4 regions of the Paenibacillus sp. J31P13 genome follow, and region 1 is predicted to be linked to each of the others. Evidence: riboswitches for the same ligand, from Rfam matches in the RefSeq annotation. Region 1 holds a riboswitch; each other region holds the start of a gene.

What was found. Region 1 has a riboswitch for thiamine pyrophosphate ahead of thiC (phosphomethylpyrimidine synthase ThiC). Riboswitches for the same ligand answer to the same signal wherever they lie in the genome.
Region 2: it holds a riboswitch for thiamine pyrophosphate, as region 1 does, so the genes downstream of both, AC0YOD_RS02735 (ABC transporter substrate-binding protein) here and thiC (phosphomethylpyrimidine synthase ThiC) in region 1, are expected to answer to the same signal.
Region 3: it holds a riboswitch for thiamine pyrophosphate, as region 1 does, so the genes downstream of both, AC0YOD_RS26260 (ThiF family adenylyltransferase) here and thiC (phosphomethylpyrimidine synthase ThiC) in region 1, are expected to answer to the same signal.
Region 4: it holds a riboswitch for thiamine pyrophosphate, as region 1 does, so the genes downstream of both, AC0YOD_RS06375 (ABC transporter ATP-binding protein) here and thiC (phosphomethylpyrimidine synthase ThiC) in region 1, are expected to answer to the same signal.

The regions. Positions count from the first base shown of each region.
Region 1 covers NZ_JBWDNR010000001.1:305,808-314,017, forward strand. Annotated here, with positions in the region: gene metE (5-methyltetrahydropteroyltriglutamate--homocysteine S-methyltransferase) at 1-832, shown strand, start outside; gene AC0YOD_RS01195 (histidine phosphatase family protein) at 1,096-1,653, shown strand; gene AC0YOD_RS01200 (hypothetical protein) at 1,721-2,281, shown strand; gene AC0YOD_RS01205 (Cof-type HAD-IIB family hydrolase) at 2,345-3,127, shown strand; gene AC0YOD_RS01210 (class I SAM-dependent methyltransferase) at 3,205-3,939, shown strand; gene AC0YOD_RS01215 (LysR family transcriptional regulator) at 3,989-4,876, opposite strand; gene AC0YOD_RS01220 (DJ-1/PfpI family protein) at 4,980-5,570, shown strand; TPP riboswitch at 5,636-5,745, shown strand; gene thiC (phosphomethylpyrimidine synthase ThiC) at 5,843-7,612, shown strand.
Region 2 covers NZ_JBWDNR010000001.1:642,710-650,919, reverse strand. Annotated here, with positions in the region: gene AC0YOD_RS02755 (TatD family hydrolase) at 1-149, opposite strand, end outside; gene AC0YOD_RS02750 (ABC transporter ATP-binding protein) at 153-950, opposite strand; gene AC0YOD_RS02745 (ABC transporter permease) at 1,094-1,873, opposite strand; gene AC0YOD_RS02740 (thiamine-binding protein) at 1,863-2,165, opposite strand; gene AC0YOD_RS02735 (ABC transporter substrate-binding protein) at 2,226-3,224, opposite strand; TPP riboswitch at 3,447-3,559, opposite strand; gene AC0YOD_RS02730 (glycosyltransferase) at 3,677-5,176, opposite strand; gene cysK (cysteine synthase A) at 6,216-7,151, opposite strand; gene AC0YOD_RS02720 (FMN-binding negative transcriptional regulator) at 7,244-7,852, opposite strand; gene AC0YOD_RS02715 (NUDIX domain-containing protein) at 7,866-8,210, opposite strand, start outside.
Region 3 covers NZ_JBWDNR010000014.1:5,637-13,846, forward strand. Annotated here, with positions in the region: gene AC0YOD_RS26240 (FecCD family ABC transporter permease) at 1-786, opposite strand, end outside; gene thiO (glycine oxidase ThiO) at 970-2,097, opposite strand; gene AC0YOD_RS26250 (thiazole synthase) at 2,097-2,921, opposite strand; gene thiE (thiamine phosphate synthase) at 2,927-3,781, opposite strand; gene AC0YOD_RS26260 (ThiF family adenylyltransferase) at 3,822-4,922, opposite strand; TPP riboswitch at 5,329-5,432, opposite strand; gene AC0YOD_RS26265 (glycosyltransferase family 4 protein) at 5,504-6,664, opposite strand; gene ytvI (sporulation integral membrane protein YtvI) at 6,749-7,780, opposite strand; gene yfkAB (radical SAM/CxCxxxxC motif protein YfkAB) at 7,879-8,210, opposite strand, start outside.
Region 4 covers NZ_JBWDNR010000002.1:74,419-82,628, forward strand. Annotated here, with positions in the region: gene AC0YOD_RS06365 (ABC transporter substrate-binding protein) at 1-476, opposite strand, end outside; gene AC0YOD_RS06370 (ABC transporter permease) at 473-1,249, opposite strand; gene AC0YOD_RS06375 (ABC transporter ATP-binding protein) at 1,230-2,006, opposite strand; TPP riboswitch at 2,095-2,197, opposite strand; gene AC0YOD_RS06380 (SLOG family protein) at 2,286-2,840, shown strand; gene AC0YOD_RS06385 (DUF2087 domain-containing protein) at 3,226-3,831, shown strand; gene AC0YOD_RS06390 (hypothetical protein) at 4,941-6,338, shown strand; gene AC0YOD_RS06395 (class I SAM-dependent methyltransferase) at 6,437-7,117, opposite strand; gene AC0YOD_RS06400 (GNAT family N-acetyltransferase) at 7,348-7,941, shown strand; gene AC0YOD_RS06405 (hypothetical protein) at 8,082-8,210, shown strand, end outside.

The DNA of each region.
Region 1 (8,210 bases):
TGGTGAGTTTGAACGTACAGATATGGTTGAATTTTTTGGCGAGAAGCTTGCAGGCTTCGCGTTCACCCAATACGGTTGGGTACAGTCATATGGTTCCCGCTGCGTAAAACCGCCAATTATATTTGGAGATGTAGCATTCGAGAAAGCGATGACTGTTGAGGAAACCAAGTATGCTCAGTCCAAGACTGACCGTCCTGTAAAAGGAATGCTGACGGGACCGATTACAATAATGAACTGGTCGTTTGTCCGCGAAGACATCACGCGCGAGCAAATCGCTTACCAGCTTGCCTATGCACTTAGACAAGAGGTAGAGGCGCTTGAGGATGCAGGTATTGGTATGATTCAAGTTGATGAGCCTGCTGTTCGTGAAGGACTGCCGCTTAAGGAAGAGGATCAAGCGAACTATTTAGCATGGGCTGTCAAAGCATTCCGCATGACTACCTGTACGGTTCAGGACACGACACAAATTCATACGCATATGTGTTATTGTGAGTTCCATGACATGATTAATTCCATTGAAGCAATGGATGCAGATGTTATTTCAATCGAGACATCACGCAGCCATGGTGAATTGATTCACAGCTTTGAGCTGAATACTTATAAGCTGGGTATCGGCTTAGGTGTATACGACATCCACAGTCCGCGTATTCCACGAGTGGAAGAAATGACGAGTATGATCGAACGCGCCTTGCGAGTACTGGATCCAAAGCTTTTCTGGATCAATCCGGACTGCGGATTGAAAACGCGCGGATTCGAAGAAACGGTCGCTTCCTTGCGCAACATGGTTGAAGCTACGCAAATCGCTCGTACGAAGCATTCCATAAACGTATAACAAGAGGATTAAAACATATAAGTTTTATTGAAACGTAAATGGGATATTTACGATTGCAGAGCAGGTGCCGTGGCGCCTGCTCTTTTTCTCATGAGGAGTTAGATATTTCTAATTAATCTATACTTGTGATTCGGAAAATGATTTAATAAGTTGGATAATATCTCCCTTGCAAGGGGAGCTTTCATTGAGTAAAACTCACAAATAAATATAGGATTCAAATAAACGAGGAGATGGATCATTTGAACGGAAATGAGGAAAGAGAAATGATAACGACTATTTATTTGGTTCGGCATGCACACTCGGTTTATACGGCAGATGAGAGGGGGAGACCTCTATCTTCGCGTGGTCTAGAAGATGCAAGGGGAGTAACTCAAATTCTTTCACAGGAGAAAATAGATATTGTCATATCAAGCCCTTATAGGCGTGCAATAGAGACGGTAGAAGGAATTTCTAAGAATAAGAGGACTGAAATCATAATAAAAGAAGGATTCAAAGAAAGAGAGCTATCCTCTAATCCTATTGATGATTTTGAAAGTGCCATAACAAAGGTATGGCAAGATGAATCTTTTGCATGGGAAGGTGGAGAGTCAAATGTTGTGGCACAAAAACGAGGAGTAGAAGCCTTGTTTGAGCTTTTGCAAAATAATAAGGGTAAAAATATAGCGGTTGGAACGCATGGCAACATGATGGTCTTAATCATGAAGTATTATGATAAATCCTATGACATTAGTTTTTGGAAGGGACTAGATATGCCCGATATTTATAAACTCCGTTTCGATGGATTAGTCTTGATGGATGTGGCAAGAGTCTGGGAAAGATAAGGGTTTGCAACAATAATGATCTAGTTTCGTCTATCCTTTTATATGGAAAAATTAAGGGGGAATAGATGTGAAACGATTATGCTCTATGTTATTTGTTCTATTATTGATGACTAGTGGCTGTAGTACGGAAACGGAGCGGGGGGCAAACTCCAATGTTGAGAATCGGACTAAGGAAGTAAATAAGGTTCAAAATAGTATGCCAAATGAAATGCCCAGCGACTTCGATTTCTTGGTTCGTTACGGTTACGGAGAAGTTAATAAGAATGAATTTAATACCTATGATGATACAATTACAAAAGATTTGGTTGTGAAGGGAACTGCGAATGCAAGCTTTACTTTTACAACGGATGAGATGCAAAGTATTTATGAGAAAATGAAAAAGATTAATATAATGGGAAAGAAAAAGCTCAAACCATCTAAAAAAGGGTGCTTACAGACTCCTTATAGTGTTGATAATTGGGAAGTAACAGTAGCTGGGAAAAAAGAAGCGTTTGTATGGTCTGAGGAAAATTGCGAGCTAACGGATGATGCCAAGCAGCTAAAGGAATTACGAGAATTTATACGAAACATCGTTGAGGAAAAAGCGGTATATAAGGAACTGCCAGCAGCAGAAGGCGGTTATGATTGAAGCTTAGAAGAAAGCAGGTCTATTCGCATTAATGATAGAATGGAACCATAGCGGGGGAATTTAATGAGTATAAAAATTGTTTTCTTCGATGTTGACGGAACCGTTGTAGATAATGAAACAGAGAAAGTACCGGTATCAGCTATTCAAAGCATCAAGAAATTACAAGAAAAAGGTATTCATGTCGTATTAGCTACGGGTCGATCATACTTTTTTGCAAAGTCGGTAGGGGAATTGCTTGGTGTTCATAACTTTATTAACTTTAGCGGTGCTTACATAAGATTGGATGGAAAAGAAATTTACAAAGACCCTATTTCCAAGGAAGACTCTGATCGTTTGGTCGAAATAAGCCATGTAAAGGGCGATCATTTATCTTGTTTCGGCATAGAAGAATCATACTCAAACGGACAAGCGAAAGAGATTGCTCTACCCATTTTGAAACATATAGATTGCCATGAGATTCCGAATCTGTTCCCTGAGCATGTTGTGGAATATATGGGTATGTGTTTATTTTTAGACAAGGGTGTTATTGAAGATTATAATAAATGGTCAAGCGATCTTCAGTTTTATCATTGGGGAAGTAATATACCAAACGCGTATAATATTGAGAGAAAAGGCAACACCAAAGCGAGAGCATTAAAAAAGGTATTAAAACATTTTAACATTAGTTCGGAAGGAGCAATGGCCTTCGGGGATGGTGGAAATGATATAGAGATGCTTCGAGCGGCTAAGATTGGGATTGCCATGGGAAATGCAAGCGATAGTTTGAAAGAAAAGGCAGATTTCGTGACGAAAAGCGTTAATGAGGATGGCTTAGCATATGCCCTTAAGAAATTTCAAGTCATCTAAAAAGAATGTTAGAGACTCAATACAAAACATTATTTTTTGACCAGACAATAATATTCAATAGTGGAGGCTTTCATTTTATGAAACAAAATAAATATGATGATTTAGGTTTTTTTGAAAATTACAGCCAGATGCCTCGTTCGGTTGATGGACTAAATGCTGCTGGGGAATGGACGGAGCTCCGTGCAATGCTTCCTGAGCTGCGCGATAAAAAGGTGCTTGATCTTGGTTGTGGCTTTGGCTGGCATTGCCGATATGCGCGTGAACTGGGAGCTAAGTCAGTGGTGGGCGTAGATCTTTCAGAGAATATGTTGGAGCGGGCTAGAGCGATGACCAATGATTCAGACATTTCGTATCAACGACTTGCTATCGAAGACATCGATTTTCCAGCAGGGGAATTTGATGTGGTGCTAAGCTCGCTTGCACTCCACTACGTGGAGGATTTCGATAGTATTTGCAACAAAATTTATGAATGCTTAGCCCCTGGCGGGACTTTCGTTCTCTCATTTGAACATCCGGTTTTCACTGCGCTTGCTGCACAAGACTGGCACTACGGACCGAATGGTGAGAGATTGCATTGGCCAGTTGATGATTACAGCAGTGAAGGGTCGCGGCATGCAAGATTTTTGGACAATGATGTCGTTAAATACCATAGAACGGTTGCTACTCATATGAACGGACTGATTCAAGCAGGCTTTAGAATTACGAAGGTTTCGGAGCCTCAACCGACGCAAGAAATGCTGGAATCGATTGACGGCATGCGCGATGAGCTTCGTCGTCCTATTTTCCTCATGATAGCAGCAATTAAAGACTAGGTAAAGAAGTCCCTTTTGGGGCTTCTTTTTTTTATTAAAGATCATCGGACTATTTAGAATCATGGCTCAAAACCATCTCAATGAACTTCCTATGAGCTTTGGACAACCATTTATTTTTATGATAAGAGATTTGGGCATAAAACATAAGATTTTCACAAGAAGATGCTATCATTTTCAGTTTATTGTCTCGCAGCAATGCTTCCACACTTATGTTTGGCATCAAGCTAATCCCTAATCCGCTTGCAACACACTGTTTCATAGCCTCCATACTTGTGAATTCCAAATAATTAGATGTCCCAATTCCCTTCTCAACTAAATATCCTTCAAAGAATCGTCTTAACGAACAATTTTTCTCACTAAAAATGATACACTCACCATTTGCCTCTTCTATGGTTTTAATCGAATGGTTACTTTCCCCTACAAAGACCAAAGGCTCTTCGGAGTAGACTTCAGTTATTAGTTGTGGATCGCTAACCTGTGGTTCTAATGTTATCGCAATGTCTAGCTCACCTGAATGCAGTCGTTCACGCAGAGGCATACAATTATCATTTATTAGGGATATCGTAACCTCTGGATATTGCATTTTATACGTGGATAACACCTCTCCAAGTTTGTATACGGTCATCGTTTCGGATGCACCTATGCGGAGATCACCTTTTATTGTGGAGTCATCAGAAGAAATATGTGTAATTTTTGAATAGACGGACAGTAACTCTACTACATAATGATAAAGTTCCTGCCCTACCATGGTGAGTTGAATTTGCTTGCCTAATCGGTCAAACAAAGGAACACCAATCTCATCTTCAAGCTGCTGTATATGAGAAGTGATAGATGCCTGTGAGTACTGGAGACTTTGAGCTGCCTTTGTGAAGCTATTCAACTCCACGACTGCTTTGAATGATTGAAATTGACGGATTTCGATTTCTATCTCCTCCATGTATCGGGATTGTTATCAGAAATTCTAAATATATAAATTAGTTATTTCAATTTTACTGATGAGTTATTCTATCATATGATTCAATACAAAGGAGATGATTCATGTGAAAAAAGTATGTTTACTTCTACCGAATGGTTTTGAAGCCGTTGAAGCAAGCGTGTTTACAGATGTGATCGGATGGAATAAAGCAGAGGGAGATGGATCAACGGAACTTGTTACAGTTGGAACACGAAAGGAACTGAAATGCACCTGGAATTTTACGGTAATACCTGAGAAGGTTTTATCAGAGGTGACAGCTGAACAATTTGATGCTTTAGCCGTACCAGGCGGATTTGAAGAAGCCGGTTTTTACGAAGATGCCTATCGCGCCGATGTGCTCCAATTTATCCGTGAATTTGATAGACAAGGGAAAATCATCGCATCCATTTGTGTAGGGGCGCTGCCGCTTGGTAAAAGTGGGATTCTAAAGGGGCGAAACGCGACGACCTATAATCTAAATAATCGTAAGCGACAATTTCAATTAGAAGAGATGGGAGCAAACGTCATTCCAGATCAACCCGTCGTCATAGATAACCATATCATTACTTCATTTAACCCATCAACGGCTTTTACAGTAGCCTTTACACTTCTAGAAATACTCACTACGACAGAAAATGCAAACCAGGTAAAAAAACTAATGGGATTTCTCCCATGATTGCTTTTAAATGATGAAGTATACTTGGATATTTCTTACTTTTGAGTTATACTCTTGAGTAGCAATTATATAGTCACGGGAGCTTGGTGGGACCAGGCTGAGAGGATAGTTATAACTATCGACCGTCAAACCTGATCTGGATAATGCCAGCGGAGGAAATGGAGTTTTATTTCTATTTGTCTACTCTAAGACCGCCTCTTATTCAGGGGCGGCCTTTTTTATGGAGTAGAACATACTCCGCTTGATCAAATCACCCTATAGGAGGAATTGAGATGACAAGCGAAATGAAGAAGGATCCAATTAATCTATCAGCTTTTCCAGCAAGTCAAAAAGTATATGTAGAGGGTTCACGACCAGACATTTTGGTGCCCATGCGGGAAATTACACTCAGTCCAACCTCGGGCATTCACGGAGATGAGGAGAATGCACCGATTCAAGTCTATGACACAAGTGGTGCCTATACGGATACCGATGCCCATACGGATATCCGTCAAGGCTTGCAGCCCAATCGCTTAAGGTGGATCGAGGAACGCGGAGATGCAGAAGCTTATGAAGGAAGAGCCATAAAGCCTGAAGATAACGGAAACGCGCAGGGTAAAGCCGCGGCTGAAGTATTTCCAGCGCTTCAACGAAAACCGCTGCGAGCAAAAGGAGAAAAGAATGTCACTCAAATGCATTATGCACGTAAGGGAATCATTACTTCGGAAATGGAGTACGTTGCCATTCGTGAGAACGTAACACCGGAATTTGTAAGGGATGAGGTCGCGCGCGGTCGTGCCATTATTCCAGCGAATATCAATCACCCAGAGAGTGAGCCGATGATCATCGGACGGAATTTTTTGGTGAAGATCAACGCCAATATTGGAAATTCCGCGGTATCCTCTTCCATAGAGGAAGAGGTGGAGAAGATGAGATGGGCGACACGCTGGGGTGCAGACAACATCATGGATTTATCCACGGGAAAAAACATTCACACAACGCGTGAGTGGATCATTCGTAATTCTCCTGTTCCGATTGGAACGGTACCCATATATCAAGCACTAGAAAAAGTGAATGGTAAAGCAGAAGATTTAACATGGGAGATTTATCGCGATACCCTTATCGAGCAAGCCGAACAAGGGGTTGATTATTTCACCATTCATGCTGGCGTTTTGCTTCGCTATATTCCGCTTACTGCAAAGCGAATGACAGGCATCGTATCAAGAGGCGGCTCCATCATGGCGGCTTGGTGTCTTGCACATCATAAAGAGAACTTTTTATATACACATTTTGAAGAAATATGCGAAATCATGAAGAAGTATGATGTCTCTTTCTCACTAGGTGATGGGCTGCGTCCAGGTTCCATTGCTGATGCTAATGATGAAGCACAATTTGCTGAATTAGAGACATTGGGAGAATTAACCGCAATCGCTTGGCGTCATGATGTTCAGACCATGGTCGAAGGACCGGGACATGTGCCAATGCATTTGATTAAAGAGAATATGGATAAGCAGCTTGAAATGTGCAATGAAGCTCCTTTCTATACATTAGGTCCACTTACGACAGATATTGCTCCCGGTTATGATCATATTACTTCTGCCATTGGCGCGGCGATGATTGGTTGGTTCGGCACGGCTATGCTATGTTATGTCACTCCTAAAGAGCATCTTGGTTTACCGAATAAGGAAGATGTACGTGTAGGAGTTATCACTTACAAAATAGCAGCTCATGCAGCAGATTTAGCAAAAGGACATAAGGGTGCGCAAGATCGCGACAATGCTCTCTCTAAAGCCCGCTTTGAATTTCGCTGGCGTGATCAATTTCATTTATCATTGGACCCGGAGAGGGCACTCGAATATCATGATGAGACATTGCCAGCCGAAGGAGCTAAGACGGCACATTTCTGTTCCATGTGCGGACCGAAGTTTTGCAGCATGAGGATTTCACATGATATCCGTCAATCTACGAGAGTTCTGGAGCAAGAGGAACAGGATACATTTGAAGCAGGTATGTTAGAGAAGGCGCAGGAGTTTGTTAAGGGTGGCAGCGTTATTTATAAATAGATGAGGTTATTGAGCAAATATAGGAAGAAGGCTGCCGATTATTAAATCGGCGGCCTTCTTTATTGAAAGGTCATAGTCAATTTTTGGAGAATATATAGTGTATGATTTCAATTTATCTCATGATTTCCCCGAATGTTCTATGTAACCTATTAATGATCACCATTTGAGTCTCCTAGTGACATGCAAGAGATTACGCTTAGCGGCCCTAATATGTGTGTATGGGAGATGCGAGTTCTTCATTATGAGAGGGGGGCTTGGGTCGATCACATATTAGCAAATTCACAAGGTCCGGATTTAGAAATGTATATGAAAGCTCATTTAAATGAAGATGTCTAATTTCGTTTCAAGCTAACCGTGAAAGGTGGTTGAGACCAAAATGAGTAGAATATTCATGTGGCATTCACTTACAGCTTGGATTGTTGTAAGAGCAATTTCGATCCCTATGGCTATAATAATTGGTATAGAACCATTATTTGATGATGTGTACGCTATGAATGATTTGATATTTCCAATATTCACTATATTAAGTGTTACAAGCCAATTACGGATCATGGCTTTAAGAAGTAAAGCTATTCATATCAATAAAACAGAGTGATTT
Region 2 (8,210 bases), 340 kb from region 1:
ACAATAGCAGATTGCAAATGCATCGAGACAGCTACCAAGGCTGATACGCCCTCGCTAAAGGCTCTATTCAGCAGCTCATCCCGCTCCTCCGCAGCATATAAATCAACATGAATATGCCCATCTATGTACCCGTTCATTTTACTTGTCATGTGTTAGACTCGCTCCTTCACACCGACCCTCAGCAGCTCGTAAATTCGCTGCTTCCGTTCATTAAACGCCGGATCCGTCCATAACGCTTCGCTGCGCGGCCGCTGAAATGTAACTTTGAATTCATTTAATACGACAGCTGGCGCCGCTGAGAGCACAATGATTCGATCAGACAAAAACAGCGCCTCTTCAATACTATGTGTAACGAGGAGCACCGATCTGCGGTTTTCCTCCCAAATCGACATAAGCCATTGCTGCATATGCAGCCTAGTTAGAGCATCCAGTGCACCGAATGGTTCATCCAGCAGCATCAGTCGCTGCGGTGCCAGCAGCGCACGAAGAAAGGACACTCGCTGCAGCATACCGCCTGATAATACATGCGGGTAGGCAGCTGCATATTCATCCAGCCCTATTCGCTCCAGCCATTCCTTCGTTTTCAGCTTGGCTTCTGCTCGATCAACACCCGAAATCGTGAGCGAAAGCTCAATATTCCCTGCTACGGTGAGCCACGGAAGCAGCGCGGATTGCTGTGGCATATACGAAATATGCCCCCGTTCTCCTGTTGTCTGCTCCCCGTTAATCCAGATTTCGCCTTCCGAAGGCTTCTGCAAGCCGCCAATGATCTGAAACAACGTTGTCTTCCCGCTGCCGGAAGGACCAATTATGGACACAAACTCTCCATCCCCAACCGTAAGCGAGATGCCGCCAAGCACCTCTTTGCTAGAGGAACCTTTACCAAATTGCTTCCGAATTCCCTCCACCCGCAGCGTCTCACTGCGAATATCAGCTATATTCTTGTTCAAGTCTTCATCTCCTAAAGGTTTGCTGAGCAAACCTACTTCGTAAGCATGTGCTTGGTTTGCTGAGCAAACCTACTTCGTAAGCGTGTGCTTGGTTTGCGATGCAAACCTACTTCGTAAGCGTATGCTTGGTTTGCGCTGCAAACCTACTTCGTGTTACGATCACTTGCTGGTTGCCAGCGAATAATGAGCCGTTCTGCCAAGCTGACGATTCCGAACAACGATAAGCTGAAAATGACAATAATAACGACAGCTGCAAATACTCTGTCCGGCATGAATCCTTTGAATGACAGGATCATAAAGGAGCCAAGTCCTTTGTTGGAGCCGATCCATTCTGCTACAATTGCGCTTAGCACGCTATAAGAGGCAGCGATTTTCAAGCCTGAGAATAAATGAACGATGGCATGAGGAAGCTCCAATCGCCAGAACATCTGCCATTTGCTTATACCGATCATTTGTAAATAATTGCGCAGCTGCGCGTCTGGATTCGATAAGCCGCTAAGCATGGCAATAGAAACAGGGAAAAAACATACCATCATGACAAGAATTACCTTCGGCAGTTGTCCGTATCCGAAAAACATGGTCAAAATAGGCGCAATCGCAATAATGGGTACGCTTTGTGTTAATACGATCAATGGGTAAATGGCTCTGCGGACACCCGGAATAAAATGCAGCAAAGCGGCGAGCACAAAGCCCACCGCCGATCCTCCAACAAAACCGAGCAGCGTAAGCTGCACGGTCGCTCCTGTCTGTGTCATAAGCCTTGGCCAAATGGAAATGGCCTCTTGCACGATAGAGAGCGGTGATGGCAGCATCCATTCATCAATACCGCCCCATGTTACTGCCGCTTGCCAGCATGCGAGCACAAGCACCAGCGTAATGGCTGGCGGCCATACTTTAGACCACATGCTAATTCTATTGTCCATCAGGATATTTCTCCAGCAGTCTGCCCATCGAAGCACCTTTTGCCGGATTATAGTATATTTTCACTTGCGAAATAACGGATGGACAGCCCATCTCTGCCATCGCTTCGCTCATCGATTGTACAACGCTCAGCAGATGGCTAAGCTCGCCCTCCATTGTCGTTTCAAGCGGAGCTACGCGATAAGGAACGCCAGCTGCTTTAATAATATCGATAGCACGATCAACGTAAGGAAGAACACTTTCTCCGCCCGGTGTTGTTGGTAGTATTTGAATGCTAACTAAGGCGTTTGCCATTTGAATTCCTTCTTTCCCCTATTTTTTCACAATAATATCTTCTTTTACAACAAACATCTATTACTCCGGTAAAAACTCATTCGTAAATGCCTTTTCTGCTTCAAGCTCCTTCTCAAGCAGCTTGTGCTCAAACATCCAGTTCGCGTAATTTTCCCATACGCTGAGCTTTTGCTCGCCCCAACGCGGCGCATCGTCTGTATATTTTGGACTTAGCCACTTTTGGCTTGCACGCACAAGCTCAGCATTCAGATCAGGCTCAGCCTTGATCAAAATTTCTGCGGCATCCTCTGGATTTTCAATGCTGTATTCGTAGCCTTTAGCCGCAGCAGCTGTGAATGCTTTTACAATTTCCGGTTTCTCTGCAATCAATTTCTCGCTTGTCGCAAGCACGGGTGTATAGTAATCCAGTTTGTCGCTATAATCGGTCAAATAAACCATATTGATTTTTTCGCCGCGCAGCTCGGCTTCAACACCTGTCCACGCATAATAGATCCAAGCAAAATCAATATCTCGCTTAACTGCCGTAAAAAAATCACTTTCTCCCATGCTAATCAAATTCACTTTGCTGACATCCGCATTTTTTTCCTGCATAAGCGATTGAATAACCGCCTCCTCAACCGGAGCTCCCCAGCCGCCATACGTTTTGCCTTCGAACTTCTCCGGTGAATCGATGCCCTTTGCAACCGGTGAAGCGAAACCAGATGTATTGTGCTGAATAACCGCTGCGATAGAAACAAGTGGAACGCCTGCTATGCGAGCCATCGTAATGGATTCCTGGTAGCTTACGCCAAACTCCACTTTGCCCGAAGCAACCATTTGATCCGCGCCGCTTTGTCCAGGTTGAATAATTTCAACATCCAAGCCTTGCTCCTTGAAAAAACCTTTATCTCTAGCGACATAAAGTCCGGTATGATTCGTATTAGGCGTCCAGTCGAGCACGACTGATACCTTCTCGAGTGGCTTGTCAGCCCCACCTTGTTCCTGCTCATTTGTTTTCGGCGCATTATTGTTTGCCCCGCAGCCAGCAAGCGTTAATGCAAGCACTAGCATTGCCGTCATACTTCTCCACGACATTCGTACAGTGTTCCTCTGATTCATGATGTCCTTGTTCCCCTCTCCAAAGCTTCTATTTGTATAAGGTGACGAATCCTCATTAGTATCCGGTTAATGGACTACAATAAAACAAAAAAAGCGTCCTCCCAATCCGGAGGACGCCATAAATTCGGCTGTGCAGCTGTTTCAATCAGCACGTGGGATCACGTTGTGTGATCTTGCATGCTAATAAAACAGAGCTTCTGTCCCTACGCTGGCATTATCCAGATCAGGTTTAACGGGTCGGAATTGTAAAGAAAATCCCCTCTCAGCCGGCCTAACCAGCTCCCCGGAACATATTCGGTTTCGTCAACCACTTAATTGTATAGCAAAAACCGATCAAAAGGCTAGTGTTTTTTTGAAAATCATTATCACTAACTATCTATTGGCTTACCAAATTTCCAATTCAAGCGGCATTTTCATACTTCTGTGATTAAAGCTTCAGCAGTATTTTCTACTAGTAAGCTTTGAACCTCCCTATGCCCCTCTATATGTTCCTCCCCATGCTCTGAAGATATTAATAATTCTGTTTCCTCCTTAGCGGAAGAAGCAACTTTGCCAAAAGCTAAACAATAGGAAGCACTAAGCTCCTCTTTCGAAATCACACCGCCGGTTAATTGCTCCAGCTTCTCTATATACCCTAATTGGTCATTTTCTGTGTTCAACTCTGCTAATGTTAGCTTCATATAAACGAAACCCGCCTCTGTATACAATTGTTCAAGCTGCTTAAGGGTATACTGCATTTTCGCCAGCTGCAGCGCCTTTGTATGGGAAGGGTCTAAGTATTCTCGTATATTTTCATAGTAAAAACGATTCGCAAAGCAGCCGATCAACCAGCCGCTCGGCTTCAGCAGACTTATAAGTTTTTTCATCTCCTGCGGTGTCCCGTAATCATGTGTATGGTGTATCATAATGCCGTCTAGCCCCTCATCCGGCAAGCGCCAGCTTTCCTGCTCAGTGGAACGGAACACAACGCTCATGCCTGATGACTCTGCCACCCTCGCTGCAAGCTGATTCTGCTCAACACCAAACCACCTTGCACCAGGAAATTGCTTTTTCATCTTCAATAGCATGGCTCCGCAGCCGCAGCCAATCTCCATAATGGAGCAGTTCTCGTGCTTATACTCATATGATTCCCGTTGAATAACTATGTGGAAGTCGTTTCTTATAGGGGATGCAAGACAGGGATGAAAACCCCACTTCTCTAAAAAGCCGTCTTCCTTGTTTTTCTGGCGCCGCTCCGGCTCAGATTTAAAGGATTCGCTCCCATAATGATGAATGAACGTATCCCCGCAGAGCATATGCCTATAGCCAGCCAACCTCAGCCTCAGCCCGTAATCCTCACCTTCAAACCCAGCAATCGCCGCATTCTCATCGAGAGCCCCTGCTTTCTGATACGCTTCACGTTTCATGAGCAAGCAGCAGCGACTGAGCGTTATACGCTCATCCCATTTGCTCTTATCCAGATTCGCATGCAGTGCTGATGCAAACAGCTCGAGTTCCTCTATCGTTTGATAGGCGGCTGATATTATTGTGGAATAGACTTCTGAATTCGTAGTAGGCGAGACTGCGCCAATTCCGCTTTCACTTAGCAAGCACCGCTTCAGTCCGTATAGCCAACCTGGTGTAACAATCATATTGTAATCGAGGAGCATAATAAGCTCTCCAGCTGCGATCTCTATTCCCTGATTGCAGGCTTTGGAGTACCCCATATCGTATCCATTGGATATAATCTTTATATCTTTTTGATCCTTTGCCCATTCCACCGTCTCATCAGCCGAACCGTTATCTACAATAATCAGCTCATAATCGCCTTTTTCGGTATGTCTCTTAACGCTTTCCACACACCGCTTCGTATAGTCAAGTTTATTGCGGGTAACAAGAATAATGCTTGTCATACTCCTATTAGCATCACTCACGCGTATCCTCCTCAAGCAAGCTGTATCCATAAAATATGTTGGCTCAGCCATATCGGTGATTAGCGGAGAAATGAGGGCAAGCAGACTATGCAAAAAAAGGACAACCCGCGTCAGGGCTGCCCTTTCCTTTGTGATATTTATTACGTTGGTGTAACTTTATTACATTGGTGTAACTTTATTACATTGGTGTAACTCCCTCAGCTTACTTGAACGATAACGGCGCATTAGTTTCAATATTTTCAACTAATCGATTACTGCCGTACAAAATCCAATCTTTAGTGTCATGTTATGAAACTAATCCCTTTTCATACTCCTATTAGCATCACTCACGCGTATTCTCGTCAAGCAAGCTGTATCCATCAAATATGTTGGATCGGCCATATTGTTGATTAGCGGAGAAATGAAGGCAAGCAGACTATGCAAAAAAAAGGACAACCCGCGTCTGGGCTGCCCTTTCCTATGTGATATTTATTACGTTGGTGTAACTTTATTACATTGATGTAACTCCCTCAGCTTGCTTGAACGATAACGGCGTATTAGTTTCAATATTTTCAACTATTCGATTACTGCCGTACAACATCCAATCTTTAGTGTCATGTCATGAAACTAATCGCTCTGACTCAAGCTCATCCTATCGGCAACAACTCGTTTAATTTCATACGATGACACTAATTGACACAAATCACACCGAAAACGCTATCTAACTTTATAATTTGAAACTAATTCCCCTGCCGCTGTAAATAAACCCTACAACTTGATCCAATTCACTTCATAAATGCCATCTAGCTTGAAAATATGAAACTAATTCACCCGCCGCTGTAAATAAACCCTACAACTTGATCCAATTCACTTCATAAATGCCATCTAGCTTGAAAATATGAAACTAATTCACCCGCCGCCGTACATAAACTCTACAACTAGACCCAATTCACTTCATAAATGCCATCTAGCTTTAAAATATGAAACTAATTCACCCGTCTACCTACAACGCTATTCTTTACTCTTTACTCACTACTCTCTACTCCCTAAACCCCACCTACTAAGCTTCAGGATACAACGCAGTCGATAAGTAGCGCTCACCCGTATCCGGCAATAGGATAATGATTTTCTTATCCTTGTTTTCCGGTCTTCGAGCAATTTGTAGCGCCGCATGTACCGCAGCACCCGATGAGATACCGACCAGCAAGCCTTCATTCCTAGCCAGCTGCCTTGCTATTTCGAAGGCATCCTCGTTTTTCACTTGTACAATCTCATCGACTACCGATCTATCGAAATTACCGGGCACGAAGCCCGCGCCAATTCCTTGAATCTTATGAACGCCCTTGCTGCCCCCAGAGAGCACAGGCGAATCGGTAGGCTCGACTGCAACAATTTTAACCGAAGGGTTTCTTTCTTTAAGCAATTGTCCTACGCCTGAGACCGTTCCGCCTGTACCAACACCGGCAATAAAAAAGTCGATTTCCCCGTCCGTGTCCCGCCAAATTTCTTCCGCCGTTGTTTTCCGATGAACCTCTGGATTGGCTGGATTATTAAACTGCTGCGGCACAAAAGAATGAGGTGTGGCTGCTGCTATTTCCTCTGCTTTCTTGATTGCGCCAGCCATGCCTTCGACAGCCGGTGTGAGCACTAACTCTGCTCCAAGCGCAAGGAGAAGCTTTCGACGCTCCACGCTAAAGCTCTCCGGCAGCGTAATAATTAAGCGATATCCAAGAGCAGCGGCTGCAAAAGCCAAACCAACTCCTGTATTTCCGCTTGTAGGCTCCACAATAACAGAGTTTTGATTAATAATTCCTCGTTCCTCAGCATCCTTGATCATAGCAAAGCCAATTCTATCTTTTACGCTTCCTGCCGGGTTAAAATACTCAAGCTTAGCAATAAGCTTCGCTTCAACTTTATGCTGCTTTGCAAAATTAGACAGTTCCAAAAGCGGGGTGTTTCCTATAAGCTCAGTAAGGTTTTTCGCAATTTTAGACATGCTTTCCCCTCCGCAGTATGAATTCCAACCTTTTAAGTTGGTTTAATACTAACACCATAGCATTTATGGGAAATAAATACAAACTGTATTGTTTATAAATGAGTTCTTTTCATTCTCTCTGCTATTTCCCGAGCATCTTGCTCCTTACTATTTACAAGCTGCTGTATGACCCTGTTGCGGCGCTCTTCCGAATGGTTTTGACTCAGCTTCCATTTCCCCTCTAAGCTGGTTATCTTTATTTTAAAACCAATGATTCCCCTGCTCATACCTTCAATGAAAGCGCCATCCACCTCATCCAATCTATAGGTGCTGGAAGGACGCTCATATTTTTGAACCATCTCTCTCAGCGTGCTGTATAACGGATTCGGATCCTTCATTATTTCGACAGTTCCATAGGCGTGCACTGCAACATAATTCCAAGTAGGGACAGCCCTATTGCTCTCGTACCAGGAGGGTGAAATGTAAGTATGAGGGCCATTAAATACAATCAGCACCTCCCCCGTCTCTATATCCTCCCACTGTGGATTCGGCTTGGCAAAATGTCCATAAAGGCATCCTTCTTCTCGATCCAACAACAAAGGCAAATGCGTAGCAAAGGGTCTCCCCTCGTGATTGGAGAACATAACCGCAAAGCTGTTCTCTTCGATAAATTGATATAATTCCGCCTGATCTTCCATTTTAAAATGTTTAGGAATGTACATCTCATCACATCCTTTACCGAGAATGGCCTATCATCTCTGCTTGGTTATAGCTTTTTACTGTTTCCTTCAAGGTTTTATCCTGCTTCCCATCCCATACAAAGCTCAATTCAAACGTTCCCGGCTCAAAAAACAACGGAAATCTTCTTTTAAACCAATCCTGCATCGGCAGCTCAAGCGCTTCCTTTATATCCACCCACAGCAGCTCGCCTTCAGGAGGATTCTGGATCAGCTCTCCTTCAAAGCTCGTAGCCAAATAATTAAATACCATATAGCGCAAGCCCTCATTAGGTTCACAAAATTCATCCAAGCCTTTATAGACAATATCTTTTACAATAAGACCTGTTTCCTCCCGCACCTC
Region 3 (8,210 bases), on a different contig from region 1:
GGCCAAAAGTAATACGACAAGCACACCCGCTGCTTTGACCAAGCCTGTCCGCTGTCCGAGTCCCTTAGAAACTTCCTCACCTAAGCTTAGAAGTGTAATGGAACGTGAAAGAGCAACAGCAGCTAGCAATCCACCTAATAACCATGGAGCAGCAACTTGAATTTGAGTCCATTTTGTTCCGGCAAGTCCTCCAGCATACCAAAAGGCCAAATCCTGACCGATGCGGAAATAGATTGCTATTCCTTCTGTCAAAGCAAGCAAAAGTGCGCCTACCGCTGCTCCAGCCAAAGTTAAACGAACCGGTGTTAATCCTCCTTTAGCCATAGAACTAATCCCATAGACGAGCCCAAGTCCTACAGCCGCTCCTGCAAAACAGATGACCATAAGTCCTGTATACGACACAGACGGAAAAAAGGCAAAACAAACAGCCAGCATAAAAGCAGCACCGGCATTTACCCCAAGCAAACTGGAATCGGCAAGGGGGTTCCGTGTCATTCCTTGCATGACTGCGCCGGAAACAGCAAATGCAGCACCTACTAATGCACCCGCCAGCGCACGCGGCATACGCAGCTCTTTAATAATTTGATGATGTGTCAGGTTCGGATTAAAATGGAAAACAGATTCCCAAACCGTAGATAAACTAATGTTCGCAGCCCCTACAGAAATAGATAGGGCTAAGGAAAATAGTAATGCAGCACATCCGCCAATCAAAATAATAGTAGCCGTAATCGGCCGCGTGCGCAGTTTTGCGCCCTTCAATTCTTTCGCACTAGAACTAGAAGCCATCCTCTAACTACCTTTCCTTATGTAAACTTGGGTTTATAAGTATAATCCTATAAACATATTTTCCGTAGTAATTAAATTGCTATTCCGTACTTATGTAAAAAAATAAATCCACTTCATTGATAACGATTATCGTTTTCAATATAGCAGATTTTTTTATTTTTTTCAATGCTATTATGAATACATTCATCCACCAGCCGAAAAACGATTAGGTGCAAATGCAGAAATTTTATTCTGATTCGCTTTCCCTTCCAACAAATCAGCAACAATAGAAGCCGTAATTGGACTTAATAAAATGCCATTGCGATAATGCCCAGCCGCCATTATAACCGACGGATTAGCGTTCAGCATGCCTAGAAGCGGAAGGCCATCTCTCGTAGCAGGACGTAAGCCCGCCCAGCGATGCACTGTCTCTTTCTTTTCTAAATAGGGAAACAAACGGTTACTGCTTCGAATTAAACGTCCTATGCCGCGGTCAGTTACCCTTGTATCAAAGCCGGCTACATCCTCAGATGCTCCGCAAACAAGCCTGTTATTTCCCTTGCCCACCCAATAGGCTTGGCTTGAGAAGATCATATGATGTACTTCATTCTTTTCACGCTGAAAAGCGCATATCTGTCCTCTAATAGGATGAATCGGAATAGAGAGACCAAACCAATTCTCATAGGAGCTGGTCCAAGCACCTGCGCTCACAACGAGCCTATCCGCATGGACGATATTCTCCACAGCACGGGCACGGACAGATACACCGCCGCTGGAATGAACAACTGCCTCCTCGATTTCCCCTGCCTGATCCAGTAATTTCACGCCCAGCCTTCGACATGCTGCTTCCAGCGCCTCAACGAGCTTAGGTGCATATACATGACTTTCATGCGGCATAAATACACCGGAAAAAGCAGATTTCGCAAGCATTGGCTCCAGCTTGCGGAGTTGATTCCCATCAATCAACTCCCCGTCCGCTCCCCATTCATTTTGCCATTGCAAACGCGATAGAATAGGCAACTCATCCGCCTCATGCATGAATACATTGATGCTGCCGCTTTTCATCCACTCTGTAGATACTCCGGATAGCTCTTCTACTCTCTCTATCCATCCCGGGTAGCTTCTTAGGCTGCTGAGACAAAGTTGGAAAAAATCATCCGGCTGCTCTGTATTTTCGGAGAAAGGAGCAAGCATACCTGCTGCTGCTCCAGATGCTTGCCCGCCTAGCTTGCCAGGCTCGATTAGCGTAACTTCCATACCTCTACACGCTGCTTCAAAGGCACTCGATAGTCCAATAATGCCTCCGCCCAGCACGATAACCGATTGCGGCATTACGATTCCTCTCCTTTAAAGCTGACTGATGCTGTTTCATAGAGGGAGCCTGCCCAATCACTGCTTGCCGAAGCGTAGCGCTTCTTAGGAATACGACCTGCAAGTCTCGCTAAACGTCCCGCTTCAATCGCTAAACGGAACGCGCGCGCCATTCGCACGGGGTCCTGTGCTTTCGCGATCGGCGTATTTGCTAGAATACCAGCCGCTCCAAGCTCCATCGCCTCCGCTGCATCCTTTGGTGAGCCAATGCCGGCATCAATGATCACAGGCACCTTTGATTGCTCTGCAATAAGTCCCAAATTATACGGATTTAACAAGCCTAATCCAGTTCCGATGGGCGATCCGCCCGGCATTACGGCTGCTGCTCCCGCTTCCTCCAGCTTACGGCATAGCATCGGATCGTCTGAGGTATATGGCAATACAATAAATCCTTCTTTGGCAAGCTGTTCCGTTGCGCGCAGCGTCTCAATGGGATCAGGAAGCAGCGTACGCGGATCACCGCTAATTTCAACCTTGATCCACTCGCCTAGACCAGCCGCACGAGCGAGTCTCGCAATTCGAACGGCTTCCTCTGCCGTTCTTGCGCCTGATGTATTGGGTAAATATATAATCGATTTTCCTTCAATATGCTGCAGCACGGAATCATCCTCAACACTCTCCAGATTAACACGCCGTACCGCGAACGTAATGACCTCGGAGCCAGATGCCTCGAGAGCTTGCTGCAGGACAGCCGGACTAGGAAATCGTCCCGTTCCAAATAAGAAGCGAGATGAAAGTGTATGACCTCCTATTACGAAAGGATCCTCGTTCCAACTTGTAACCATCCTCTTCAGCCCCCTCCTACAAAATGTATAAGCTCTACAACAGAGCCGCTATGAAGCTTTGTATCCGCCCATAATGCGCGTTGCACAATTACGCCGTCCAGCTCGATAATGAGCTTTTTATTATGTTGTCCTAGAGCTATAACCAGCTCCTCGACGGTCTTCGCAGCCGTTTGCTCTTCGATTCCGTTCACCATCAATCGCCTCTGCTCTCGTCCATGCACGGCCCCAGCGAAGTGGATGCTTTCCAGTAATGAACGACAGACGCCTGCTGGATCTGAGCTGCCCACAATTGCAGATACAGCGCATATTCGCGTCGCTCCAGCAGCAAGTACCTCATTCACATTCTCTTCCGTAATGCCGCCTATCGCCACAAACGGTATGGATACTGCCCTTGCTGCCTCTGTAACATAGCTTGTGGTAACAGCAGCTCGCCCCGGCTTCGTATCCGTTGGAAAAACAGGTCCTACACCGATATAATCAGCACCGTTTTGTTCTGCATCCAAAGCTTGCTTCACATGATGTGTTGAGATGCCAATAATTCGATCAGGTCCTAACATCCGCCTTGCCTCTGCAATGGACATATCATCTTGCCCTAAATGAACGCCATCTGCACCCGACTCCAGAACGATATCCGGATAATCGTTAATGATGAAGGGTACGTTGTATTTTCTAGTTAAAACCCGCAATGCTTTAGCTTGTTCCAGCACCTCTGCTCTTGTACCTGTTTTATTTCGAAGCTGTAAAATTTGCGCCCCTCCGACCAGCGCCTGCTCCATTACTTCAATCATGGGTCTCCCCGGATGATTGGCCTCAGCGGTTATGACGTACAATTGAAAGTCCAGCCAATTTTTTTTGCTCATTCGTTCTCATCCCCTCTTTCTAAAATCGATTTCAGTCTTATTACTCCAACAAACCAAGTAAGTAATGTCTACAAATCGCAACCGCCTCATCTGAATCAGTCGTACCTTGTACGAGCACTCGTCCATCCCCAAAAATAACAAGCCGCAAATCATTGGGAAGCATGGCACGCACGAGATAACGATTTACGGTTAATGAAATATTCATCTCTTTTAGATACGCTTCAACACTCACTAGGCTAAGTTTTCCGCCAAGACTCACCTGTACGGTATCCCTGCCGCAAAGCACCGCTGAACTTATTTCTTCGTCTTGTGAATCAAAATAAGGGCCGGTCTCTGTTCCTGTCTCTACCCATCCGTCATTGGCCCCTTCATCGTTCAGCTTGCCGCAGACGGGACAATCCTCCCTACCCGGCGGCAGCTTTGATTCCCTCAGCTTGAATGACCATAGATCAACACTTAGCCAAGTTTGACGCATTGCTGCTTCATTTCCGGTAAGCAGCTTGATCGCTTCTGCCGCTTGCAAGGAAGCTATAAAGGAAACTGCTGGAGCAAGTACACCAACCGTATCGCATGTATCAACTTCGCCCTCTGACTCCTTCACACCGATCAAGCAACGCAAACAAGCCGTTTGACCAGGTATGAGTGTTGCATTCATACCTTGAGCACCTGCAACACCGCCATAAATAAATGGAATTCTATGCTCAAAGCAACTGTCACTCATGACAAATCTTGTCGCTGCGTTATCAGTCCCATCAAGGACAACATGTACGCCAGCGGAAAGATCTTCCGCATTTCCTTTATTCACATCCACTACATATGGAGTAATATGAACTTCCCTATTTATTTTTTGAAGCTTATTAGCTGCTGCTACAGCCTTTGGAAGGATGGCTAACGCATCGGCTTCATCGAACAATGTTTGCCTTTGCAAATTACTAGGCTCCACGTAATCACGATCTACCAGCCTAACCTCTCCTACACCAGCTCGAACCATATGCTCCGCAAGAGCTGTGCCAAGCGCACCAACGCCGACAATAAGCACGCAAGAGTCAGCAAGCTTTAGTTGTCCCCTCTGGCCTATCTTAGAGAATCTAACTTGTCTCGAATAACGATCCGACCATATCGAATCTCCCTCATCATGCATGAATCATACTCCTTGCTGCTCTCAAGCAAAAGCTACACCTTTGTGAAAGCCGATTATTTCTGATTCCCAAAACAAAAAAACCTCCCAAACGGAATAATAAGAATTCCTCCTAGAGGTCTATACAAGCACTAAGAAAGTTTGAAGCACCGCTGTCATGCATACCTGTAACAGACTGCATGAACGGTTATCGCCGGGCGAAGATCGGTTTCACCAATCATCTCTGACAAGATGAAATGTGTCCTATCCAACAAAAAAAAACCGCTCCGGCGAAGGAGCGGTTGAAATGTGTCGTCAGTTACGAGTTCCCTTCCGAAAGTAGAAATACCGGAGGAAGGGCTGCTCTGTCATTCGTCCTATTCAAGCTGATACTTCAGCTCTCAGACAGAGTCGCACTCGCGCTTTGCATGAACGCACAATCCCACTTTCCTACGCTGGCATAACCCAGATCAGGTTCAAAGGGACCAAAGCATTCGCTTTATCTCAGCCGTAACGGCGCCCCTAGTGGATATCCTTGTTTGACTATACAGTCAAAGAAAGATTGCTGTCAACCCTGTATTTCCCATAACCACTACAAATCATGTTTACTTTATTCCGCTTTCCTTCATCAGTTTTTTCCAACGATTTGCCGTATGACGCCATGTAAATGTCTGATTCACTCGCTCACGGCTGCGGCGGCCTTGCTTCTGCCGCAGCTTCTTATCACTCAATAGCAGCTGTAATTTCTCCTTCAACCCCGCTTCAACAGCAGTCGGACTAACCAGATAACCCGTTACGCCATTTCGTATAATTTCTTTCATGCCTCCTGCACGAGTAGCAACAACAGGGACTCCACATGACATTGCCTCTACATTGACAAGACCAAATGCTTCTCGTTGACCTGACGGGACGACGGCGATATCGGCAACGAGCATCCAGCTGGGCACCTCAGAATGGGGTACGTAAGGAACAAAACGAACATGACCCGCGCTCTTTTTTCCTAACCGCTCCAACTTGCGCGCATATGCAGTTTTGCGATGCGACCCATAGAATGGACTCCCTACAATGACGACTAAAAGATCGGGATGTTTTCTTGCTAGCTCTGGAACGATGTTAAGCAAATGGTGCACGCCTTTGAGCGGAATAAGTCTTCCCATGAACAGCACAACTTTTTTGCCGGTCATTCCTCTTTTCTTTCGGAGTCTATTCCTTTCAGCTGCACCCTTAGGTGAGTATTGTGAAGGAAAGCGCACCGTATCGACACCAGGATAAATGACATGCAGCTTTGCAGCGATCTTAGGCACTTTGGATATGACGAGTTGCTTCAAAAATTGGCTGTTTACGATGATTTTATCAGCCGCGCTCAAACAAGCACGCAGTTTAGCAGGAGAAATATGCGCCGGGCTAATAAACGTAGAGGAATGCAAATAAAGCCAGACAGGTTTGCCTGGGTTTATTCCTTTGATAATGGGAACAAATTGCGGACGATTCTCGACATCTATGACATTTGGTACAAAACGTCGGACTGCATGTGAGACCGCATGAATATACTTCTGCTTGTTGGCCGCAGAGAACCTTTCACAAACAATACCTTTAAACTTACCTCTACGAGGCAGCCGATTGCTTAATCTTCCGAAAATTCGAGGTTCCGCATATGGCTTTAACAGTGGAGCGAATTTCTCTACAACCCTCTCAACAGAGCTGCTTCCTGGTGATGGAATAGGAAAGGAACCCGGGGTAACAATCGCAACTTTAATAGATGCCATTTATACGAAAGCCTCCTATATGATCTGCTATTTGCAGTATCATACGCTCCGTCCAAATGGTTTGACACGGCAATACGTTCGTTCTTAAAGCTTGATTTTCAATTGGAATAATCCTGCCTTGCGAGCAGCCATATAGATAATCACAACTAACGGTCCGATAAAAACACCAACCACTCCGACAAGCTTGAAGCCAACATACAAGCTTATGAGCGCTGACAATGAACCGATGCCTACGGCATCTCCAAGAATTTTTGGTTCCACGATACGCCGAAATACTGTAATGATAAGAAATAGCACGATTAGTCCTAAACCGGTGAAGACATCCCCGGTAAGCATGAGATAGGTGCCCCAAGGCACAAGCACAGACCCCGTTCCAAGGATCGGCATAATATCGACGATAATAATGAGTAAAGCGATGGCAAGTGGGTATTTTACATCCAAAATAAGCAAACCGACTAATGAAAGAATATATGTAAGGGCACTTAATATGAATTGTGATCGCAAGAAACCGAATATTGATTTTCTCAAGTTGACCAGCACTTCGCTAACCTGCGGCTGCGATTTCTCGTCAAACAGGGATAATACCGTCGTCTTCATCGTATTCAGGCTGTAACTCATCATATATACTGCAACTAAAAAAACGATAAAAAAAATAAACATGCCAGGGATGCTGGACGCGAATGCAAGCACCGAGTTGGATAAATTCCCTACTAAATTAGTAATGGCCCTCGTCAGCTCCATCAGCCAGGTTTCTATTGTTTCTGCGGTATCGGGAGGGAAATTTTGATAGAGGGATTGTGCTTGATTAATAAGATCATCAATCATGCTATTCGCATTCTCAAAATAGTTGGGCACTCTTTTGAAAAAAGCGATAAGCTCCGCAATGACCTTGACACCAAGCAAAGCAATCAAGCCAATTAATATGATCGAAAAAAGTGTACTAGAGATGGTGGCAGCCAGCAGTCTATTCATTCGAAACCTGTTCATTAACAAACCGTTAAGCGGCTCCAAAAATATAGCTATGACCAAAGCAAGCAAGAAGGGAGCTCCTACAGTAAATAGTAGGTATATCAGCAATAATCCAAGAGCAATAAATACAAGCGTCTTAATGGACAGAAAGCTTTCCCCCCTTCTATTATGCTATATGCAAGAAGTGGTGTTCATAAACCTTACAATTTGGTCTTTTCAAATACAGCCTTCCATCTACTCATACTCTAATCTAATATCGCGCTGCGTTGATGGAAATCAACAGATTTGTAATACATATCCTTCACAAGAAGGTTCGGACCACAGCATGACGCTGCTGGACAGTGGCAATTGACACTTTGTGCTAGCGTATGGTCAAGCCAGGTCTCAAAGATATCATCCAGCTTGGAGGAAGCAATATTGCCAAAAGAAGACACATCAGAGAAATCCGTTACGAAGACGTCGCCGGTAAATAAATTAACATTGAGACGATTTCGTCCGTCTGGATCATTTCGCATTGTTACATTCGGTTCGTTTGCCAATCTCGTCAGCAGCTTCCGTTCATTTTCCTGCTCGCTGC
Region 4 (8,210 bases), on a different contig from region 1:
TTGCCGACCAGATCTTTAGGAGATTTAACGCTGCCGCCTTCTGGTACCATCAAATGGTTAAGCGGATGGCGAACGATTGCTGCAATGGATTTAACCGGTATGTCTTCTCCACGTGCCATTAATACCTGTGGCTGGTAGCTTAGTGCTAGATCGACTTTGCCGGCAGCCACAAGCTTCAAAGCATCATTCGTATCAGCTGGCATCTGAATATCTACTTCCAAGCCTTGCTTTTTAAAATATTCATTCTTCTGAGCCGCGTACAAGAAGGAATGAACGGCGTTGGGATACCAATCCAGCATGATGCTAACTTTTTGGAGCGGCTGCTCGGTATCAGGAGCGGGAGAAGCTGTCGGTTCTTGATTGGCGCTATTGTTCGTGCCGCCGCAGCCGCTCATCACGATCGCTATAATGCAGACGAGTATAAGGGACAGCACCCGTTTGGATTTTAAATGTTTATGTACAATTATTTCTATCATTTCTTTGTTCCTCTTTTCTTCAATGTAATGTTCTCCAAAAGCATAATAGCTGCAAATAAAAGAATGCCTAGCAGTGACAATACAAGGACTGCTGCGAACATGGAGTCGGTGTTTAAATTACTCGACATGCGCCGAGTGTAATACCCGAGCCCCTCATTACCACCCAGCCATTCGCCAATCGCCGCACCAACGACGCAATAAACGATGGACAGCTTAAGGCCGGAGAAGAAAGAAGGCAGACACATCGGGATTTTTATTTTGCGAAAAATGTCCCAGTTCGTCGCTCCCATCGTCTGCAGCAGCTCGCTGTACTCCTTATCCGTTTTGCGAAGCCCGTCATAGGTGCTGACGACAATTGGGAAGAAAGCAGTCAGGAATACAACGGCGACCTTGCTCCATATGGTATAACCAAACCACATGATGAAGATGGGCGACAAGGCGATAAGCGGAACGGTTTGACTGATGACAATGAAGGGATAAAGTGCTTTTTCGAGCGTGCGGAAGGAATGCATGGCAACAGCAAGAGCAACGCCTACGCTAACAGACAGCAGGAAGCCAAGCGCAACTTCTCGCAATGTAGCAACTAAATGTTTGCCCAGTAATAGATGGCTATCCTGGATTAATGCATTAGCAGCAGCAGAGGGAGCGGGAATGATAAAGGCAGGTACCCAGCCTAGGCGCACGATTCCTTCCCAAGAAATCAGGATGAACAGAAACAGAAGAAGGAAGAGACCATAGTCGTCAAGCCATTTTCTAAAGGGCAGTTTGCGCATGCAGTCTTCTCTCCAAATCTTGCCGAAGCATGATCAATTCAGCCTCAAAATTCATTTCGTAATGTCTCGGCCTCGGCAGGTTGACCTTGATTTCCTGTAAAGCCTGTTTGCTGTCACTCGGAAGAACATATATACGATCACTCAGTAGAATAGCCTCTTCAAGATCATGTGTAATGAAGAGGACGGTTTTATTGAGTTCACCCCAAAGCGATAGCAGCCATCTCTGCATGTCACGTTTGGTCATAGCATCAAGCGCCCCGAATGGTTCATCAAGGAGGAGGAGCTCTTGACCCGTTACGATTGTGCGCAGGAAAGCGGCACGCTGCTTCATGCCGCCGGACAGTTCATCGGGGTAAGCATCCGCATAATCGCCTAGACCAAAGCGCTCTAGCTGTTCACGTATTTGCGCAATGCCGGCAAGAGAGCTGCCCTTTTGCTTGGCTAGCTCCAGTGGGAGGGAGCAATTGCCGAGAATAGTCCTCCAAGGGAGCAGCAAATCCTTTTGCGGCATGTAAGCTACTTTCCCTAACCGCTTCGCGGTAGGTTTTCCGTAAAGCTGGATTTGTCCGCTGATTGGCTCAAGTAGACCTGCTATCATCTTGAACAGGGTGCTTTTTCCCGAGCCGCTTGCTCCGATAATAGAGACGAATTCTCCCTTCTGTACTTCCAAAGAAATGTCGCTGAAGAGAGGCGACTTAGAAGCTGAAGGGAAGGAAAAGCTTACTTGGTGAAGCGAAACCATAGAAGAAATAGACAACACCCCTAAACAAATAAAGACCCACCCATTTCCAAAAGGAAACGAGCGGGTCCCAAATTAAACAACGCAGCGCGTATGTATAAGATTGAAAGCCTCTGCTCCACTTCCCTCCGCTGGTATAATCCAGATCAGGTTCCAAGGGTCCGAAGCAATCGCTTCGTCTCAGCCGTTTGGCTCCCCTAGTGAAATAAATAGATCAATATTCAATTTTGTATTTTTTATACTATAGCATACACTGGAGAGATGTAAACCATAATTATCCGAAAAGGCGTTGAATAAATGAAAAATTTACTCGTTACCGGCTACCGTGCGCATGAGCTTAATATTTTTAACCAGAAGCATGAGGGCATCATTTATATTAAGAAGGCTTTGGCTGGAAAGCTGGTTCCACTTATTGAGGATGGACTGGAGTGGGTCATAACCCCAGGGCAATATGGCGTTGATTTATGGGCGTGCGAGGTTGTGATTGCCTTAAAAGAAATCTATCCGCAGCTAAGGCTCTCTATTATTTCGGCGTATGCGAATCCTGATGAAAAATGGAAGGACGATAAGAAGGAATTTTATGCGGAGGTGCTAAAGGGTGTCGATTATTACGCCTCAGTCAGCAATCAGCCTTATGACGGCATATGGCAGTTTACGGCGCGGGACGAACTTTTATTTCGCAAGACTGATGGTATTCTGCTTGTATACGATGAAGATGCGGGTGAGGGCAGTCCGAAGTTTTTTAAAGAAAAAGCGTTGAAGAAGCAGCAGGCAGAGGGTTACACGTACATAAGCATAAGCTCAGAAGACATTCAAAGCATCGCGGATGATGAGAATCAGTATACGGATTAATGGGAAATGGCATTGCGGATGATGAGAATCAGTATATGGATTAAAGGATGGCATTGTGGATGATGAGAATCAGTATAGGGATTAAGGGGAAAAAGCATCGTGGATGCTGAGAATCAGTAAATAGATTATGGTCAAGAAGGGCTGTTCGGAAGTGTGGGTTAGACAGGATAAGGAGTTCTCGGAAAGCTCAAGCAGGAATACTGTTTGAGCTTTTTTTTGTTCAAAATAAATAGGTTTGACAGTTGACACTTCTTCGATTAATATCTAATTAATCAAGCATCTAATTAGATGAGTGTTAAAATTGTTGATGGTCGTAAAATCAAAATAATACTCATCCATTTAAAATGATCATCGGTAAATCAAAGATCCAGTAGGAGTTGTTTCGATGCAATTAGAAAAGGTTGTGGCTTACCACAAAGCATTGGCGGATGCGACAAGAATCAAAATGCTGATCATGTTGGCAGGCGGTGAGCTGAATGGTCAAGCTTTGGCTGAGAAGCTGGCTGTTACGCCAGCCACAATTACCCATCATGCGACCAAACTTAGGGAAGCAAGCTTAATCAATGAGCGCAGGGAAAAGAACACTATTTATTTTTCGTTGAATCACTATTTTATTAAAAACAACGCGAGCGCTGCCGAACAGCTTATTTATCGGAATGCCGCCGCAGAAGGAGAAATAGAAAACATGGATGAGAATCACGAGCGTTTGCAGGCTTCTGTCATCAGAAACTTTTTTACAGGAGATGGGAAGCTCAAGCATATCCCTGCCCAGCATAAGAAAAAACTAATTGCGCTTCAGCATATCGCCTCACACTTGTCGAAGGGACAGAAATATACGGAAAAGGAAATCAATACGTTTATCAAAGGCTTCCATGATGATTTCGCTACCTTACGCAGAGAGTTTATTATGCACCAGATTATGTTTAGGGAAAACGATATATATGAGCTGAATCCGCAAGAAATGTGGGCAAAGTGGGAGACTCTGACTTAAGAGGCTCTGGAGAGTCTGGGAGGTTTGGATGATCTGGAGAGTTAGGTGAGAGTGAAAATTCCATGTGGTTTAGAGATTTGGGAGTACATGAAAGTTTGGGTAGTCTAGATTGTTGGGCGAGTCTGTAAAGTTTAAATAGTATGGATAGCTGAGTGAGACTAAAAAGTCCATGTGGTTTGGAGATTTGGGAGTACCTGAAAGACTGGATAGTTTGGATAGTAGGTTGAGTCTGTAAAATTTGGATAGTCTGGATAGTAAGGTGAGTCTGTAAAGTTTGAATGGTATGAGTAGTTGAGTAAGACTGAAAGTCCACGTGGTTTGGAGATTTGGGAGCACCTAAAAGTTTGGATAGTAAGGATAGTTGGGCGAGTCTGTATAGTTTAACTGGTATGGATAGTTGAGTGAGACTGATAAGTCCATATGGTTTGGAGATTTGGGAGCACCTAAAAGTTTGGATAGTATGGATAGTTGGGTGAGTCTGTAAAGTTTGGATGGTCTGGTGAGTTAAGTGAATCGGGAGAGTTTTATTTAGTTTTAAAGTGATTTGGTTTGGTTTAAATGAGGCTGATTTGAATAGGTTGTATGAAATATGTATTCTGATGTATTCCGATCTTCAAGATAGTTTCAGTATTTGATGTTACTGGGTTTTTCTACTTTGTCTTATACGCGATAGTTTCAGCTTTTGAAACTAAAAGGGATTTAGATTAGAGAAATCCTCTTGAACTTCGATTTAATTTAAATTACTGAAACTAATCAATGTTTTTCACTGCATCGAACTAGGTTAGTTTCAAAAAAAAATACTAGCTAGCTGCGGATAGGTCAGGGAGATGGTGTTTTAGGTTTTTTCGAGCAAAAAGCACATGACAATCAAAAGTGTAAAGTGAAAAGTAAAGAGAGCAAAGAACAAGAGCAAAGAACAAAACCAAACAACAAATAATGCCCCTTTAATAAGCTAGCGAGGGGCTTTTTTGCGTGTTTAGCTGGAATCTACTAAGCTATGAAAATAATTATGATTGACACGCTAGGATTGAGATTGCTATACTATGGAAAATATTAAATAATCCGATTAAACACATCGGAATTATGGAAACCATACGGAGGTAATGTTCATGATTAAATCACAAGCTTCATATGCAAAACTGCTAACAACATTTCTCTTAGCTTTCTCATTGGTATTTGCCGGCACGACAGCTTCAGCGTCAACACCTGCTGTTGCATCTACAGCTTCGGTAACGAATGCGCTAACAACTGCTGCGAATACCTCGCAGGAGGACGGAGCCGCGCAATATAAGCAATTTTTGAAAGAAAAGTTTGACGTTACGCTCTCAGGTACAGTAACAAAAGGTCAATTCATTCAAGCGGTAGCTGATGTGCTTGACTATAAACCTTCTGGAGAAGCGGTGGATTTCTCAGATGTAAAGAAAGGCGATGCATTGTATGATGCAGCTGCAGCATTGTATGAGAAGGGCATTCTGACAGGTCCAGCTATACAAGGTGAGCAAGTGCTTACGACTTCAGTTGCTGTTGCAATTGCTGTGCGAGCAGCTGATCTGAAAGAGCTAGCCTATACATATCCTACAGCGAAAGTAGATAAAGTACTTTCTAAGCTAAACGTAAAAAGCAGCGCGCTTGGCACAAAAGGTGCGCAAGAAGTTGCCGCAGCAGTAGATACTGGTTTGTTGCCGACTGCTCTGTACACTAATTTCAAGCCAAAGAGCCCAGCAAGCGACGAACTTATCCACACACTGCTAGGGAAAGTGCTTGTTACAAAAGGTCTTTACAAGAAGTATATCGGTTACGTGAACGATAATGATATTTATACAAAGCTGAGCAACGCATACGAGACTTCTGATATTATTGATGCTCCTAACCTCAAAAAAGTTGTGAATACCGCTTTGGAGCAGGATCTAATTACAGGATACAACGTGAAGGACTCCCGTTTTGATGCAAACTTTATTGATTCCTTGTCACTGATTTATGGACATGATGATTTCAAGCATGCTATTCAGCTGATCGGCTTGCTTCGCAGTGAAGGTCTTAATGCAAAGGTACAATTCGAGCCGAAAACATCTGCATTTATTTATTTGGCTGAATGGGGCGCTCCAGGTCCGAATGTGATCCAAATTGCGAATGGCAATTATATTAAATATGCTAAGGAATATGATCTGGAGTTTGAATTCGCGACTCCACAAGATAAAGCAGCATTTGATCATGTAATTTCAAAGTATGCAAAGAAAGATGCGGAAGATCAAACAGGTTTGATTGCCAGTTCATGGTGGCAGCCGCTGTATTATTCCAATACCGCATTAGATAACTATGAAATTATTACGAATAACTATATTACAGATAAAGACAGCCCTTATACAGTCAATCCTTTCTCCCTGAATGAGAATTCTGCTGCAGTAGTGGCGGGCTTCAAAGCAATCGATCCTAACGTAATTGTTACGCCAACACAATTTTGGGTGGACAAGCCTTTCTTCAGATATTTGCATAATGAGGCATCTTAATTTCATAATTTAATAGCCTAGTTAAAAGGGACAGCTCATCATGCAGCTGTCCCTTTTTTATATAGGAAAAACCACGTGATTAAGGCTCAGTTTCTTTCTTAAAGCGATACTTCAGGCTTTGTTAATAGCGTCCGAAAGCAGTACAATGGTCCCCACATATCACTGTGAATGGCATCAGGCACTAGCGTATTTTCAAAATCATTTGCAAAAGCTAATTCAGCAGATTCAACGCTACGTTTGAGCTGCTCTAAATCCACGGTTGGATAATCAAAGGTAAGTGCAATTTTTCCGCCGGGCTTTACGGTTCTTGCGAACTCTTTTAGACATAAGTCCTGATCAACATGTTTTAAGTGCTCTAATACAGAAATACAGAAAATGATATCAAATTTGTTATCCTCATACGGAAGGTCGGTAATGCTGGCATACGCATAGCGAACCTTTGACCAACCCTGATGGTCAACAATGGTCTGAAGCGCATCTGCACCGATATCAGCTATGATCTCGTGCTGAATCAAATCCCAAGAAGTGATTCGCGTGTCAAAGTCACAAGCATGGGTCTCGGCACAAACGCCGCCCAAATAAAATTTCAATGGATGTGAGATTCCGCAAGCTGCGTCCAATACGACATCTTGGGGTGAAACGAGGGATCGGCACCATTCATATTCATACGGTCGACTCCACCAACTCGGAGGTAATGGGTAAAGCAGTGTATCCGTCTTAGGGTCCGTTAGAGTGAAGAAGCGAGCTTCCTCCAAAGGATTTAGGATTGGATTAGACATCGATCATAATTCCTCCCGCCAAAAGTGAAATAGGTATTTGTTAATGAAAGGCTGATACTCATTTTACAAGTTTATGAGGGTATATTTTGAATATGCGCATTGTAATGGTTATACTCAGCTCCGAAATACTGGTAAACTAGAAAGGGATTGTTTTCTGATAAAAATCACGATTGTATGTGTATATAACGATGGGGGTTCATTAGCTTTATAGATTGAAGGAGGTGACAAGCATGAAGTCAGCATATTCGTTTCAAACGTTCCCTTGCATGGAGACCAAACGATTAATTTTGCGTAATATCGAGGAGCGGGATCTTCAGGATATTTTTGAGCTATATGCGAGTGAAGAGGTCGTAAAGTATACGCCTTTAGATCGCTTTATTACACAGGATGATGCGTTGGAGGAAATGAATTGGCATTCGGAGATTTTTAGGCAGCGAATGGGTTTACGATGGGTTATAGAGGAGAAGCTTTCCGGTAAAATGATTGGAAGCTGCGGCTATATGAACTATTTGGAGGCTAATAGCCGAGTGGATATAGGCTATGATCTAGCTCCTTGTTTCTGGGGAAAAGGCATCATGACAGAAGCGGCTTCACCGATTTTAGCATTTGGATTTGACAGGCTGGGCATTAATCGAATTGAAGCTCAGGTTGATCCTGCAAATGAAGCATCTATTCGGTTGTTGTCTAAGCTTGGTTTTAACCATGAAGGGAAGCGGAGGGAGTATGAATGCGAGAAGGGAAAATTTACTGACCTTTTTGTATATTCATTGCTTCGAAGCCAGTATGAACAACAACATATTCATTCAGCTAGTACAGTGTTTTAAATCAAGGCAGCAAAGGCGATTTTTTCATAAAGAAAATGACTTTCAGAAAAGATAATTTCGGCATATAATAGGAACAGAAAAGCGCTCGCGTCTCGAAGCGAGTTTTGCCAGACCAAACCAAATAGCAGGAGGAAACAATCATGTCCATAAGCAAGGCTAAGAAAGAAAGAATGAAGATGACCAAGCAAGGAAAAATCGCGCCTGAATTGCTAAGGGGCAGCTGGCAGGGTATTAATCCCATCATAAAACGGATGCCGACTCTACAGGAG